DNA from 4 places in the Exiguobacterium sp. 9-2 genome. Region 2 is predicted to be linked to each of the others. Evidence: riboswitches for the same ligand, from Rfam matches in the RefSeq annotation. Region 2 holds a riboswitch; each other region holds the start of a gene.
The links. Region 2 has a riboswitch for thiamine pyrophosphate ahead of tenA (thiaminase II). Riboswitches for the same ligand answer to the same signal wherever they lie in the genome.
Positions count from the first base shown of each region.

Region 1: it holds a riboswitch for thiamine pyrophosphate, as region 2 does, so the genes downstream of both, thiD (bifunctional hydroxymethylpyrimidine kinase/phosphomethylpyrimidine kinase) here and tenA (thiaminase II) in region 2, are expected to answer to the same signal.
Region 3: it holds a riboswitch for thiamine pyrophosphate, as region 2 does, so the genes downstream of both, VJ374_RS06165 (thiamine phosphate synthase) here and tenA (thiaminase II) in region 2, are expected to answer to the same signal.
Region 4: it holds a riboswitch for thiamine pyrophosphate, as region 2 does, so the genes downstream of both, thiT (energy-coupled thiamine transporter ThiT) here and tenA (thiaminase II) in region 2, are expected to answer to the same signal.

Region 1 is NZ_CP142850.1:557,977-561,096, forward strand. It holds gene VJ374_RS02895 (murein hydrolase activator EnvC family protein) at 1-160, shown strand, start outside; gene VJ374_RS02900 (murein hydrolase activator EnvC family protein) at 363-1,640, shown strand; TPP riboswitch at 1,705-1,815, shown strand; gene thiD (bifunctional hydroxymethylpyrimidine kinase/phosphomethylpyrimidine kinase) at 1,930-2,733, shown strand; gene thiM (hydroxyethylthiazole kinase) at 2,714-3,120, shown strand, end outside.
Region 2 is NZ_CP142850.1:961,313-964,432, forward strand. It holds gene VJ374_RS04945 (DUF1002 domain-containing protein) at 264-1,145, opposite strand; TPP riboswitch at 1,339-1,445, shown strand; gene tenA (thiaminase II) at 1,518-2,213, shown strand; gene VJ374_RS04955 (hypothetical protein) at 2,265-2,561, shown strand; gene VJ374_RS04960 (glycoside hydrolase family 3 protein) at 2,592-3,120, opposite strand, start outside.
Region 3 is NZ_CP142850.1:1,196,070-1,199,189, forward strand. It holds gene VJ374_RS06155 (OsmC family protein) at 1-289, shown strand, start outside; gene nagZ (beta-N-acetylhexosaminidase) at 286-1,506, shown strand; TPP riboswitch at 1,563-1,665, shown strand; gene VJ374_RS06165 (thiamine phosphate synthase) at 1,748-2,341, shown strand; gene VJ374_RS06170 (FAD-dependent oxidoreductase) at 2,338-3,120, shown strand, end outside.
Region 4 is NZ_CP142850.1:1,971,914-1,975,033, reverse strand. It holds gene rsgA (ribosome small subunit-dependent GTPase A) at 1-359, shown strand, start outside; gene rpe (ribulose-phosphate 3-epimerase) at 362-1,018, shown strand; TPP riboswitch at 1,041-1,150, shown strand; gene thiT (energy-coupled thiamine transporter ThiT) at 1,210-1,770, shown strand; gene VJ374_RS10495 (thiamine diphosphokinase) at 1,772-2,374, shown strand; gene VJ374_RS10490 (amino acid permease) at 2,430-3,120, opposite strand, start outside.

The DNA.
Region 1 (3,120 bases), 400 kb from region 2:
TCACGCAGGTCAACGCGTCAGTCAAGGTGAACAAATCGGTTTACGTGGAAGTACTGGGAATTCAACTGGTCCACACTTACACTTTGAAATCCACGTCGGTGGATACAGCTATAGTGCAACTGGTCCAGCTAGCTCAGTGAACCCAATGACGATGTTTTAAACAGTAAAGAATCGTTGCTTATGCAGCGGTTCTTTTTTTGCGATTTTCAAAAAATAAATGATTATATTACAAAAAAACGTTTTCATTTGAAATGTAAATGAAATTTTTTTGAAACGATTAGGGTGCTATAATCTATTTCAGATATGAGAGAAACTTGAATACTATAATAAAATATGAAAAACATAAGTGAGGAAAACGATATATGCTAAAAAAACTAATTTCTACCATTGTTTTAGGAGCATTACTTATAACAGGAACACAACCAATTGCGGCAGCAACGATCAAAGAAAAAAAGGCTGAAAATGCCGCAGAACAACGTAAATTAGAAAAAGCAATTAAAAAACAAGAGTCGAAAATTTCGAAAGAACAACGTCAAATCAATCGAATCGATGCAGCGATCAACGAAAAGATTTTTCAGATTTCCGAAAAAAATAAACAAATCGAGAAATTGAATTTGCGAATCGATGAATTAAAAGCGGACATCGTTCGCTACGAAGAGATGTTGAAAAAACAAGAAGAACTACTCGGTGATCGTCTACGTGTCTTCCAAGAAAACGATGGAAACTCAATCAAATGGGAAGAAGTCATTTTTGGATCGAAGGATTTAGGTGATTTATTTAGTCGTGTCATGGCAGGGAAAAAAATCGCGGAGCAAGATGATAAAATGATTTCGGATTACATCGCAACCCAACAAAAGCTAGCGGAAGCAAAACAAGCGCTCGTTGAAAAAAAGGCGGAGCAGGTTGAAGAGAAGAAAACATTAATCGAACAAAAAAAAGCGTTGAAAGTTCAAATGAAAGAACGCAGTGCTACGCTTAAAAAATTACGAAAAGGTAAGACGAAGTTTACGACAGAACTTCTAGACGCGAAAGAACTACAAACCACACTTGAAGCTCAAGAACGTGCGATTGCGGCAGCGAAGGCAGCAGCTAAAGTAGCGGCTGAAAGAGCAGCAGCCGAGAAAGCAGCAGCTGAAAAAGCCGCTAAAGCGAATGCTCAAGCAGCAAAACAAGCAGGTAAGAGTTCAGAATCACCTACTTCAGTTGCCCCACCCGTTGTTTCGAGCGGTGGGAAATTCGTTCGTCCATCTTCTGGTGGCGTATCACAAGGGTTTGGACCAGCAAGCGGTGCGAACGGCTATACGTTCCATAATGGTGTCGATTTCAGTGGTTCGGTCGGCTCACCAATCGTCGCAGCAGCAGCTGGAACGGTCATTACAGCTTCAGGTGGTGGGCCTTATGGAAATCACGTCATGATTTCTCACTTCCTTGACGGGAAAGTCTATACGACAGTCTACGCTCATATGAGTTCATTATCTGTTCATGCAGGACAAACAGTTTCTCAAGGTCAGCAAGTTGGAACACTTGGTAGTACTGGGAATTCAACAGGACCACACTTGCATTTCGAACTACATGTCGGAGGCTATCAGTACAGTGCCTCTTCTCCTCTGAATGCAGTTAATCCATTAGCATACCTATAATTCAAAACGAGCTTCGGCTCGTTTTTTTCTTGCCGCTATGCTACAGTTAAGGCGAAATGAATACTTGAGCAACTAGGGGAGCTGGAGGAATCCGGCTGAGAGGAAAACCAATCTGTTTTCGACCCTATTACCTGAACTGGATAATACCAGCGTAGGAAAGTTGAGCCGAACGGATACCGAAATGGTTGGATAACGATTTCGTATAGCGTCGACTGCTTTTTTACAGCGGTCGACGCTTTTTTGTCGGTAACAACTCCCTTACATTGCTCGATGGAAAGGTGAGAAAAATATGAAACATGTATTGACGATTGCGGGATCTGACTCCGGTGGTGGAGCTGGAATTCAGGCAGATTTAAAGACATTTTCGGCATTGGGCGTTTATGGGATGAGTGTTTTGACGGCGGTAACGGCTCAAAATACACTGGGCGTTCAAGCAGTAGAAGAGTTATCATCGGAAATCGTTGATGCCCAATTAGCTTCAATCTTTTCAGATATTCGTGTGGATGCTATCAAAATCGGTATGGTCTCGAATGCACAAACGATTCACGTCATTGCAACACATCTTCGCAAACAGACAGTTCCGATCATACTAGACCCTGTCATGGTCGCAAAAGGCGGGCATGCCCTATTGCGGACGGAGGCAGAGGAAGCACTAATCGCGGAGTTACTGCCACTTGCGACACTCGTCACACCAAATTTACCGGAAGCAGAGCGCTTAACAGGGCAGTCAGTTACTAATCTAGAGGAGATGCGACTGGCGATGCATCAGTTGGCTATGAAGACTGGAGCCGTCTTGCTAAAAGGTGGACATCTACCGGGAGCTGCCACGGATTTATTATGGGACGGGCAAGAGGAATACCGTTTCACATCAGATCGGTTAGATAATCAACATACTCATGGAACAGGCTGTACCTTATCTGCAGCGATTGCGGCACGGATGGCACTTGGAGAAGCTTTACCGGACAGTGTACGTCAGGCCAAGAAGTATGTTACAGAGGCGATTCGTCATGGATTTGCTCTCGGACAAGGGATTGGACCGACACATCATTTTCATTCACTTTGGAGGGATACACATGTTTACGACCATTCTTAAACACAAACCACTCATTCATCATTTGACGAACACAGTCACGATCAATGATTGCGCCAATGTCACACTCGCCGTTGGCGCATCTCCAGTCATGGCGGAGGATATTCGCGAAGTGGAAGAGATGGTTCGACTTGCGCAAGCTCTTGTCTTGAACATTGGAACAATTGATGCAGACATGCAAGCAGCTCAACGACTCGCCGCAAGCGAAGCGAGACGCTTGAACGTTCCGATCATCCTTGATCCAGTTGGAGCGGGAGCTACATCATTGCGTACGTCCTTTTCAAAAGAATTGAGTAGACTCGGATGTACGGTCGTTAAAGGAAATGCTTCAGAAATCAAGACATTGCTTGGGGAGAATGGACGAACAAAAGGAGTCGATGCTGCTAGTGA
Region 2 (3,120 bases):
TTCGCGCGCATTAAAAAAAGGGAGAGCGCAAATAGCACTCTCCCTAGTGTGTGAAAGATGCGCTTTGCTGTATTTTTCAATCATGAAGTTCTAAAAAAGGGCAGACGGGTGCCTTAGAACGCCATTCCATGAAAAATCGCGCGCAACAGATACAATTGTTCCATTAACCAATGTTTGCACGCAGCAAAGTCCATCATTTCACACCACCTTTCGTTTCAGATACAACCAGTTTACCATTATCTTGTTAATTGCGGAAGTCTGAATTATTTGAACACACCAGCAATCGAGCTGAAGAAGTCACTCAGACCATCAAATAATTTAGCGAAGAATCCTTTTGTCTCCTCGGACGTTGCAAACGCATGGATGTCTTGACCAGCATTTTTCAGTCCACTCTCGATTTGCCCCCAGTTGATGTTCGCTTGCTCCATTTGATTGAATAGATTCGTCAACCGATCCATCTGTGCATCAGACAGTTGGATGTTGTTGTTTTGAATGACTTGGACGATCAGGTTTTCGATCTCGACTTTTGTTTCCGGTTTTTGATTCGCGATTTCGGCCTTGATCTCATTCATCAAATCAGCGACTCTATCTGTCCCGACTGTCTTCCCGACGTCTGATGTGACCGATAATTCTTGCTGTGCTAAATCTTTCCGTTCGTCACTCAGCTTGATTCCGGTCTCAGCCGAAGTTTGATCATAGGCTTTCATGATTCCTGTCAGTGCCGATGTTCCAGTCACTTTATAAGGAGAAGTGATCGTGATGTCGGCATCTTTGACACCTGCCGTGACGAGAGCGTTCAAATACATATCCTTCGTCACCCACGTGATGTTTTCCGTCGCAACGGAAAGTCCGTCCCCTTTTTCCGTCAATTCGATCTTAGCGGATGAATACATGTTGCCGCCCTTTTGTGACTGGGGGATGTTTTTCCCGAGGTATTTTTCTTCGTCTGCAGAGGTTGCGATGATCGGTGTGATACCTTCCGGTGCATTGAGACGTGAAAGCACCCAAGCCTTATCTTTTGCGCCGAGTGACTCACCGAGAGTGACGATTGTCTTATCGACGACCTGCTCGGCGGATGCGGCTGTCGGAAGTAATAAAGCAGAAGCGATAACGGCTGACGCCATGATTTTTGTTGGTGTATGCATAATGAAATCCTCCAATTGTAAGTAACAGAATGAATTATAGTATCAGGTACTAAAATTAGTGTACGAGAACGAAAGAAGTTCGGAATCGGTCTGTAGATGGAGACGATATCCGCCTTCTGACACTCCATAGTATAGCGAAAAGAGGACAACTTGACTTCCATTTTCAGCATGCTATAGTGGATTTGAATCGAATAATGACCACTAGGGGAGTCGGTAGGCCGACTGAGACGAACGAAGACGTTCGGACCCTTTGAACCTGATTAAGTTCGTACTTACGGAGGGAAGTGGCGTCAAGTCTTGTTCTTCTTGCGCCATGCCCGTGTGTTTCGGGGTGGTGTTTTTTCGTTTCATAAAAACAAGGAGGATGAGATCATGACATTCACACAAGAAATCAAACAAGCAACACAAGCGTATTGGGACAGTAGTTTTACGCACCCATTCGTTCAAGGAATCGGCGAGGGAACGTTACCGCTCTCGAAATTTCGACATTATGTCATGCAGGATGCGTATTACTTAAAACACTTTGCGAAGATTCAAGCGAAGGCAGCGTCAAAAGCAGATGACTTTGCGACGATCGCGACACTTGCCGAGCACGCGACTTCGACATATGGGGCAGAACTGAGCTTGCATCAATCATTTTTCGAGCCGCTCGGTATCACGGAAGCAGACCTTGAAGCATTTGAACCGGCACCAACGGCATATGCTTACGTCTCACACATGCATCATGCGAGTGAAGGGACGCTTGGTGAGACGATTGCTGCCATCTTGCCATGTTACTGGTTGTATTATGAAGTTGGACAACAATTATTGACGTGTACACCGGATGAAAAAATCTATCAGCAATGGATCGACACATATAGTTCGGAATGGTTCGAAAAGGTCGTCTTTGAACAGATTGCACGGCTTGATGCGTTGGCGGAACAAGCAAGCTCGACTGAACGAGAGCGGATGAAACGGCATTTCGTGACGAGCTGTTATTATGAGTTGCTGTTTTGGCATATGGGATGGACGGAAGAAACGTTTACGTCGGTGTACGAGACGATTCCAGCACGGACAGTATCTTCCTAAAGAGTTAAATGGTAGAATTAGGTATAACATTTAGCGGAAGTAGGGGTAGAAATGGAAATCATCGTGATCGTACTTGCGATCAGCGCCGCGTATGCCGTGCAACGAATGCTGGGTAAAGTCAAAGTAAGATTTATTGGATATATCATTCCAACGTTAATCGTGTTGTCCGGTATATCCGCTACGACTCGAAACTTCAAGGTAGCATATAGCATGGGGAGCTACATTTCTGCTGTTCTTGTCATTGTCGTCTATGCATTACTGACCTATTGGTTATACCGCGTCTACCATCGTGCGAAAGAAGAAGCGGAATATCCGTATCAATCATTAAAAGACCGAGACATCCTTTAAAGGGGTCTCGGTCTTTTGTGAATCATGTTCTCATTTTTTCCAGTTTTTAAAGCCATCACCGAATTCGAGATGCAGTTGATCGGTAAAGATACCGTTCTGAAAGACCGGCACATCAACTGGTAAGGTGCCTTGCGGTTTGAACGTTCCGAAGATGGCTCGAATACCGGCAGGAAGATTTGGTCCCGCTGATTTCAGATTGCCTGCTTCGGAGTCCGGTCCGTTCGGATCCCCTTTAAAACCATAGACGAGGACGTGTGCCGGTGCGTCCGGTTGAACGGCGACATCGTATGGATTGCGGAGGCTAAGCAAGACGGATGGTATATCTGTTTGTTTCGCATACCGGAAGATTGAAGCCGGAATCGCTTGCTCTGGTGCAGTAGGCAGTAGTTTGGCACTCGTATTGACGTTTGAACCGACGATGATGTAATCTGCTGCATCGAGTTGTGCCCGTAGTGTCGGGTTTTGGTCGAGCGGTAGCGTAGTAGCCGAGTAATTCGCTGTCGTTACGTGCCAGTTCCGGTTCTTAGGCAGGGAAGCAATCGTCTTTTTCATGCTGTCC
Region 3 (3,120 bases), 230 kb from region 2:
TGCCGTTGCCGGCTGTACTGGAATCGACATCGTCTCGATTTTAGAGAAGATGCGCTTGACGATTACTCATTTCGAAATGGATATCGAAGGGGAACGGGCAGAGGATCATCCGCGGCGCTTTACGTCGATCTCGATTCATTACCGGCTTGAAGGTGATCTCCCGGAAGATAAGGTCCGTCGCGCCATCTCGTTATCAAAAGATAAATATTGTTCGGTCTCGCAATCCTTGAACGCTGAGATTTCCGTCTATTATTCCATCAATGGTGTCCGGAGCGAGGATCCTTTGTGAAGAAAGTAGCACTGATCGGTTGCCTGTTGCTTGCAGGGTGTGCGCAGGAGACGACGGAACCAACGAAACCATCACAACCAGCAAAGAAGCAACCGACGGAGGCGAAGAAATCAAAGCCTGAGCCGACAAAGGAAGAGCAGCAACAAGCACGATTAAAGCAGCAACTTGAAGCGATGTCGACGTCAGAAAAGATCGATCAATTGCTCTATATCGGAGTTGCCGGAACGGAACTTTCAGCAGCTGACCGGAAATTGTTGCAGACGCATGCGATCGGTGGGGTCTTACTGCTTGGTGGGAATATTACGTCAGAAGATCAACTCTTGACGTTCACGCGTGCCATTCAAGAAACGAACCAAAAACCGTATGTTTTCGTCGGGGTTGATGAAGAGGGCGGACGGGTCAGCCGGGTACCGGATCAACGATTACGTCTCCCGACGAGTCAACGGATGGCGCAAGGTGCAGATGCTGCAAAAATGGAAGATGTCGGACGTACGCTCGGTCACCTGTCACGATTTTATGGGTTCAACATGGACTTCGCACCGGTCCTTGACGTCAATAGCAATCCGAACAATCCAATCATCGGCGACCGTGCGTTAAGTGCTGATCCGAAGACCGTCGCGACTCTCGGTACGGCCCTGATGCATGGGATGCAAGAGACGGGAACGATTCCGGTCGTCAAACATTTTCCCGGTCACGGCAATACGAGTGTCGATTCCCATGTCGGTTTGCCGAGAGTGACAGCATCAAAGGAAGAACTGAAGCGAACGGAACTGTTACCGTTCCAAGAAGCGATTCAAGAGGGCGCCGAGATGGTGATGGTCGCCCATATTCTCTATCCCGCGTATGACGATCAAAATCCATCTTCGCTCTCGAAGCCGATCTTGACTGACCTCTTGCGTCAACAACTCGGATTCAAGGGTGTCATCATCACGGATGACCTTGTCATGGGGGCGATCACGAAACGATATGGTCTTGCGGAAGCGGCACGTCAGGCACTTGTCAATGGAGCTGATATGGCGATGTTTTCGGAAGCAGGTGCCTATCCGAAGGTCCACACCGAAGTGATGCAAGCGGTTAAAGAAAAAACGTTGTCGTCAGAGATGCTCGATGCTAAAGTGATGCGGATCTTAAAGCTGAAGCAGATCTATGCCGACAGCCAGAAGCAACAGCGACCGACGAAATCGGAGCTTGTTCAGCAAGTGGAAGCGCTCAACTAGGACTAGCGAAGCAAAGCGACTCATGCTAGACTAATGGGGCAAGCCAATTAAACACGAAAAGACACTAGGGGAGTCTCGCAGCAGACTGAGACGGAAGTATCCGGACCCTTTGAACCTGATCTAGTTCGTACTAGCGGAGGGAAGTGGCTCGAAACCTTAGATATCCTTAGCGCTTCAGCGCATTTTCGGACCACTCCCTTCAACATCGGGAGTGGTCCTTTTTCGTATGGAAAGGAAGAACATGATGCGTCTACATCTGATTTCGACGGGATCCATCAATCCACGCGATGGAGTGGAAACCTTTCAATCGCTTCAACCATATACGGATCAGCTTCATCTTCGAGAACCAAATTTGTCGGCAACAGAATTGTTAGATCTGATTGACGCGCTCCTTGCAAAAGGGTATTCGTCTGATCAATTAACCGTTCACGACCGGGTCGACGTCGCCCATGTCGCTGGCATCGGTGTGCAATTGACGCGACGTTCCTTACGTGTCTGCGATGTTCGGCGACACTTTCCGAATCTCATCATCGGGAAATCCGTCCACTCTCTGGCAGAAGCACTTGCAGCGGAAGCGGAAGGAGCCGACCGACTGCTGTACGGTCATATTTATCCGACAGCGTCGAAACCAAACGTGCCACCGCGAGGGATCGATGCCTTGAAGCAAGTTGTCACTTTCACGACGAAACCAGTCATCGCAATCGGCGGGATCACTCCTGATCGCATTCCTGAGATCGCAGCGACCGGTGCAAGCGGAATCGCCGTCTTATCCGGTATTCTCGGTCAAGCGGACCCGCATGCTGCCATTCAGCGTTATCAGGGGGTACGGGTATGACGGATCACATCATCATCGGTGGTGGAGTCATCGGTTTGACGCTTGCTTACAGTCTCGCTTGTCAGAACGTATCCGTTCTTGTCCTTGATCGCGGAACATGCGGACAAGGGACGAGTCGGGCGGCTGCCGGGATGCTTGCGACGGACATCGAGCTGAGAGAAGAATTGCATACGCTTGCCGCGCGAAGTCGCTGTCTGTATCCGTTACTTGCGCGACGCCTCACGCGCGAGACCGGGATCGATTGTGGCTACCGGGAACAACCATTTTTATTGAAACAAAATGGGCAAGAATACTTATTTCCATCGGTCGGTCAAATCGATCCGCGACGACTAACGACTGCATTGATGCATGTCTTACGAAATCGTGGGGTACCAATCGAAGAACAGGTGGACGTCACGCGAATCGAGGAGAGTAATGATTTCATTAGGGTTGAGTCGAACACGGGAACGTGGACGGGACGAACGGTGACGGTTGCTGCCGGACGCGGGTCCCAAGCCTTGCTCGATACAGCTGGCATTTCGATTGCGACATATGGGGTCAAAGGGGAGTGTCTCGCAGTCCGTCTCGCGGGTCAGCCGTTACGCTCGATCCTGTTTGATGACGCCGTCTACCTCGTACCGAAAGCGGACGGACGGATATTGATCGGTGCGACAGACCTACCGCACGACGAGACGATCGGTGTTAGTGTCGCAGGAGTCACGTCACTGCTTCAAGCAGCAGAGCGTCTCTATCCACCGATCCGTGATGCTGTCATCGAAGAAGTCTGGTCAGGCGTACGA
Region 4 (3,120 bases), 1.0 Mb from region 2:
TGAACGCACTTGAACCAACACTCGACTTAGAGACGAGTGCGATTTCGAAATCACTCGGACGTGGGCGCCATACGACACGTCACGTCACGTTGATGCCACTTGCCGAAGGCTTGATTGCTGATACACCAGGGTTCTCGAACCTTGATTTTCCGTATGATATGGAAATTGAGGATGTACGGTGGAGTTTTCCTGAATTCGTGGCTGTACAGGACGAATGTAAGTATCGAGGATGTTTGCATTTGAATGAACCCGGATGTGCCGTCAAGGAAGCCGTCGAAGCACAAGAAATCATGTCCTCTCGTTATGAGAACTATGGTATGTTTATAGACGAAATCAAGAATCGAGCCCGGAGGTATTGAAGATGATTAAAATTGCACCATCTATCTTATCAGCAGATTTTGCGAATCTCGAACGCGATGTTAAAGCAGTCGAAGCAGCAGGCGCGGACTATATCCATTTCGATGTCATGGATGGTCAGTTCGTACCGAATATCTCGTTTGGACTACCTGTGCTCAGCAGTTTACGTCAAAAGACGGATATGGTCCTTGATGTCCATTTAATGATTGACCAGCCAGAACGTTTCGTTGAAGATTTCGTTAAGGCAGGGGCAGATATCGTGACGTTCCACGTCGAAGCGACGAACCACGTCCACCGTGTTTTACAACAAATCAAGCTAGCCGGTGCAAAAGCAGGGGTCGTCTTGAATCCTCATACGCCATTATCGACGATTGAACACGTCCTTGAGGATGTCGATATGGTCTTATTGATGACGGTCAATCCGGGCTTTGGTGGACAAGCCTTCATCGAGAGTGTCATGCCAAAACTCGCATCACTTGCACAAATGAAAGCAGATCGTGATCTGACATTTGAAATCGAGATTGATGGTGGCGTCAACCCGGAAACAGCAAAACTTTGCATCGAAAACGGCGCGAACGTTCTTGTCGCGGGATCAGCAATCTACAATGCACCAGATTATGCGGAAGCGATCACTAGCATTCGTCAAGGGGCTGCCGTATAATAAGAACGAGAAAACGAAATATGATGACCGCAAGGGGTGTCGCTTGAAAAGCGGCTGAGAGGAGTCTTTTAGACTTTAACCCTTCGAACCTGTTCCGTTCAAACGGACGTAGGGATGTGGCGCACGCAGGCAGTACGGCGTTCGTCGTACTGCCTTTTTGCGTCCTCTCGTACAATGAAGGAGGAAATAGCATGAAACGGTTACAAATGATGATGGAAATTGCCATCTTTGCAAGTCTCGGGGTCGTCTTTGATTTACTGATTCCATTTAAAATGCCACAAGGCGGTTCAATCAGCTTAGCGATGTTACCAATCTTTGTCATGGCATTTCGCCACGGTGTCATCGGGGGTGTCGTCACAGGAGCGCTTGTTGGTACGATCCAACTGATGTTCGCCCCACAAGTCTTGACGATCGTCCAACCATTACTCGATTACACGATTGCATACGGTGTCGTCGGACTGAGCGGTCTGTTCGCGCGTCAGGTTAGACAAGCTGCACGTAACGGACAAAAGAAACGTTTGATGGCGTTCGTTCTCCTTGCAACACTATTAGGCGCAGGACTCCGTTATATCTGTCATGTCATAAGCGGAATCGTGTTCTTCGCGAAATATGCAGAAGGTCCAGTCGTGCCATATTCATTAGTTTATAACGCGACATACATGGTACCATCTTATGTTTTATGCGGTGTCGTCGCGGGTCTCCTCTTTACAACTGCGCCACGTTTACTACGTTATTCAGCACGAGGCGTCTGAGATGCGGGCGATTCTCGTGTGTGCCGGTCCTCAAGAAGAAGTGCCTGATTTGCGGATGCTTTGTCAGTCTAGTGATTTCATCATTGGTGTCGATGGTGGTGTTCAGACGATTGAATTGTTTGGGCTGACATGCGACATGACGATCGGTGACTTTGATTCGCTTGGTTACGTACCTGAAGGAGCAATCGTTCATCCGGCTGAGAAAGATGAGACGGATCTCGAACTCGCCCTTCGTACAGTATCAGAGATGAAACGGTTTGATGATACTATCATCGTCGGAGCAACAGGTGGACGACTCGACATGACCGTTCAAAATGTGTATTTATTGAAGCAATACCCTGAAGCGCGACTCGTCACGAAACGGGAAGAGGTGCGATATTTGGCAGTAGGATTGTATGCAGTCGAAGCCGAAAGCTATCATTATCTTTCTTTCATTCCACTTGTGCCGTCAATCTTGAGTTTAGCTGGAGTCAAATATCCACTTGATATGCATCCTGTTCCGGTCGGAGGTTCCTTGACCGTCAGTAATGAATGGAGTACGTCAGAAGCGACAGTAGAGCTCCATCAAGGAGAACTATTGATGATGCGAACACTTAAGGAATAGAACAAGCATATGAAAAAAGGCCGTGGATGATACCGCGGCCTCTTTTCATATGGTATTATTCTTCGAGTTGGGAAGGGGCGACTCGAATGTCACTTTGAGCCGATAGGTGTTTTCCTTTAACGAACAGATGATAGCTTCCCCACATGACGAGGAAAAATGGAACACCGATGTATAAAGCAATCCGTTGATCCGCTTGAAACGCAAGACTGACGAGGACGACGACATTAAGTGTCAACGATATCAACGGTAATACTGGATAGAATGGCGTCTTGAACTTTAGTTCGGATAGATCATGTCCGTTTCGGATGAACTGACGGCGGAACGCAAGTTGCGAAGCGGAAATTGAAATCCAACCGACTTGAGCACCGAGTCCAGCTAAAGACAAGAGCCAAATGAAGACGGTATCCTCTGCGAAAAATGCTGTCAGAAGCGATAACATCGCAAACATCATCGTAAAGAGTAAAGCGCGCATCGGCACACCACGTGCATTAACATAAGATAATTTCTTTGAAATCATCCCTTCTTGTGCCATTGCCCATAACATTCGGGTCGCGGCATACAGTCCCGAGTTCCCGACGGATAATAGTGCTGTCAAGACGACGATGTTCATCAAGTCAGCGGCATACGGGATGCCGATCGCATCAAAGACCATGATGAATGGACTACTGACTCCGCCAGCCGTCTCATACGGAATCAATGCACCGACGATCGTGATCGATAAGACAAAGAAAATGAACGTGCGCCAA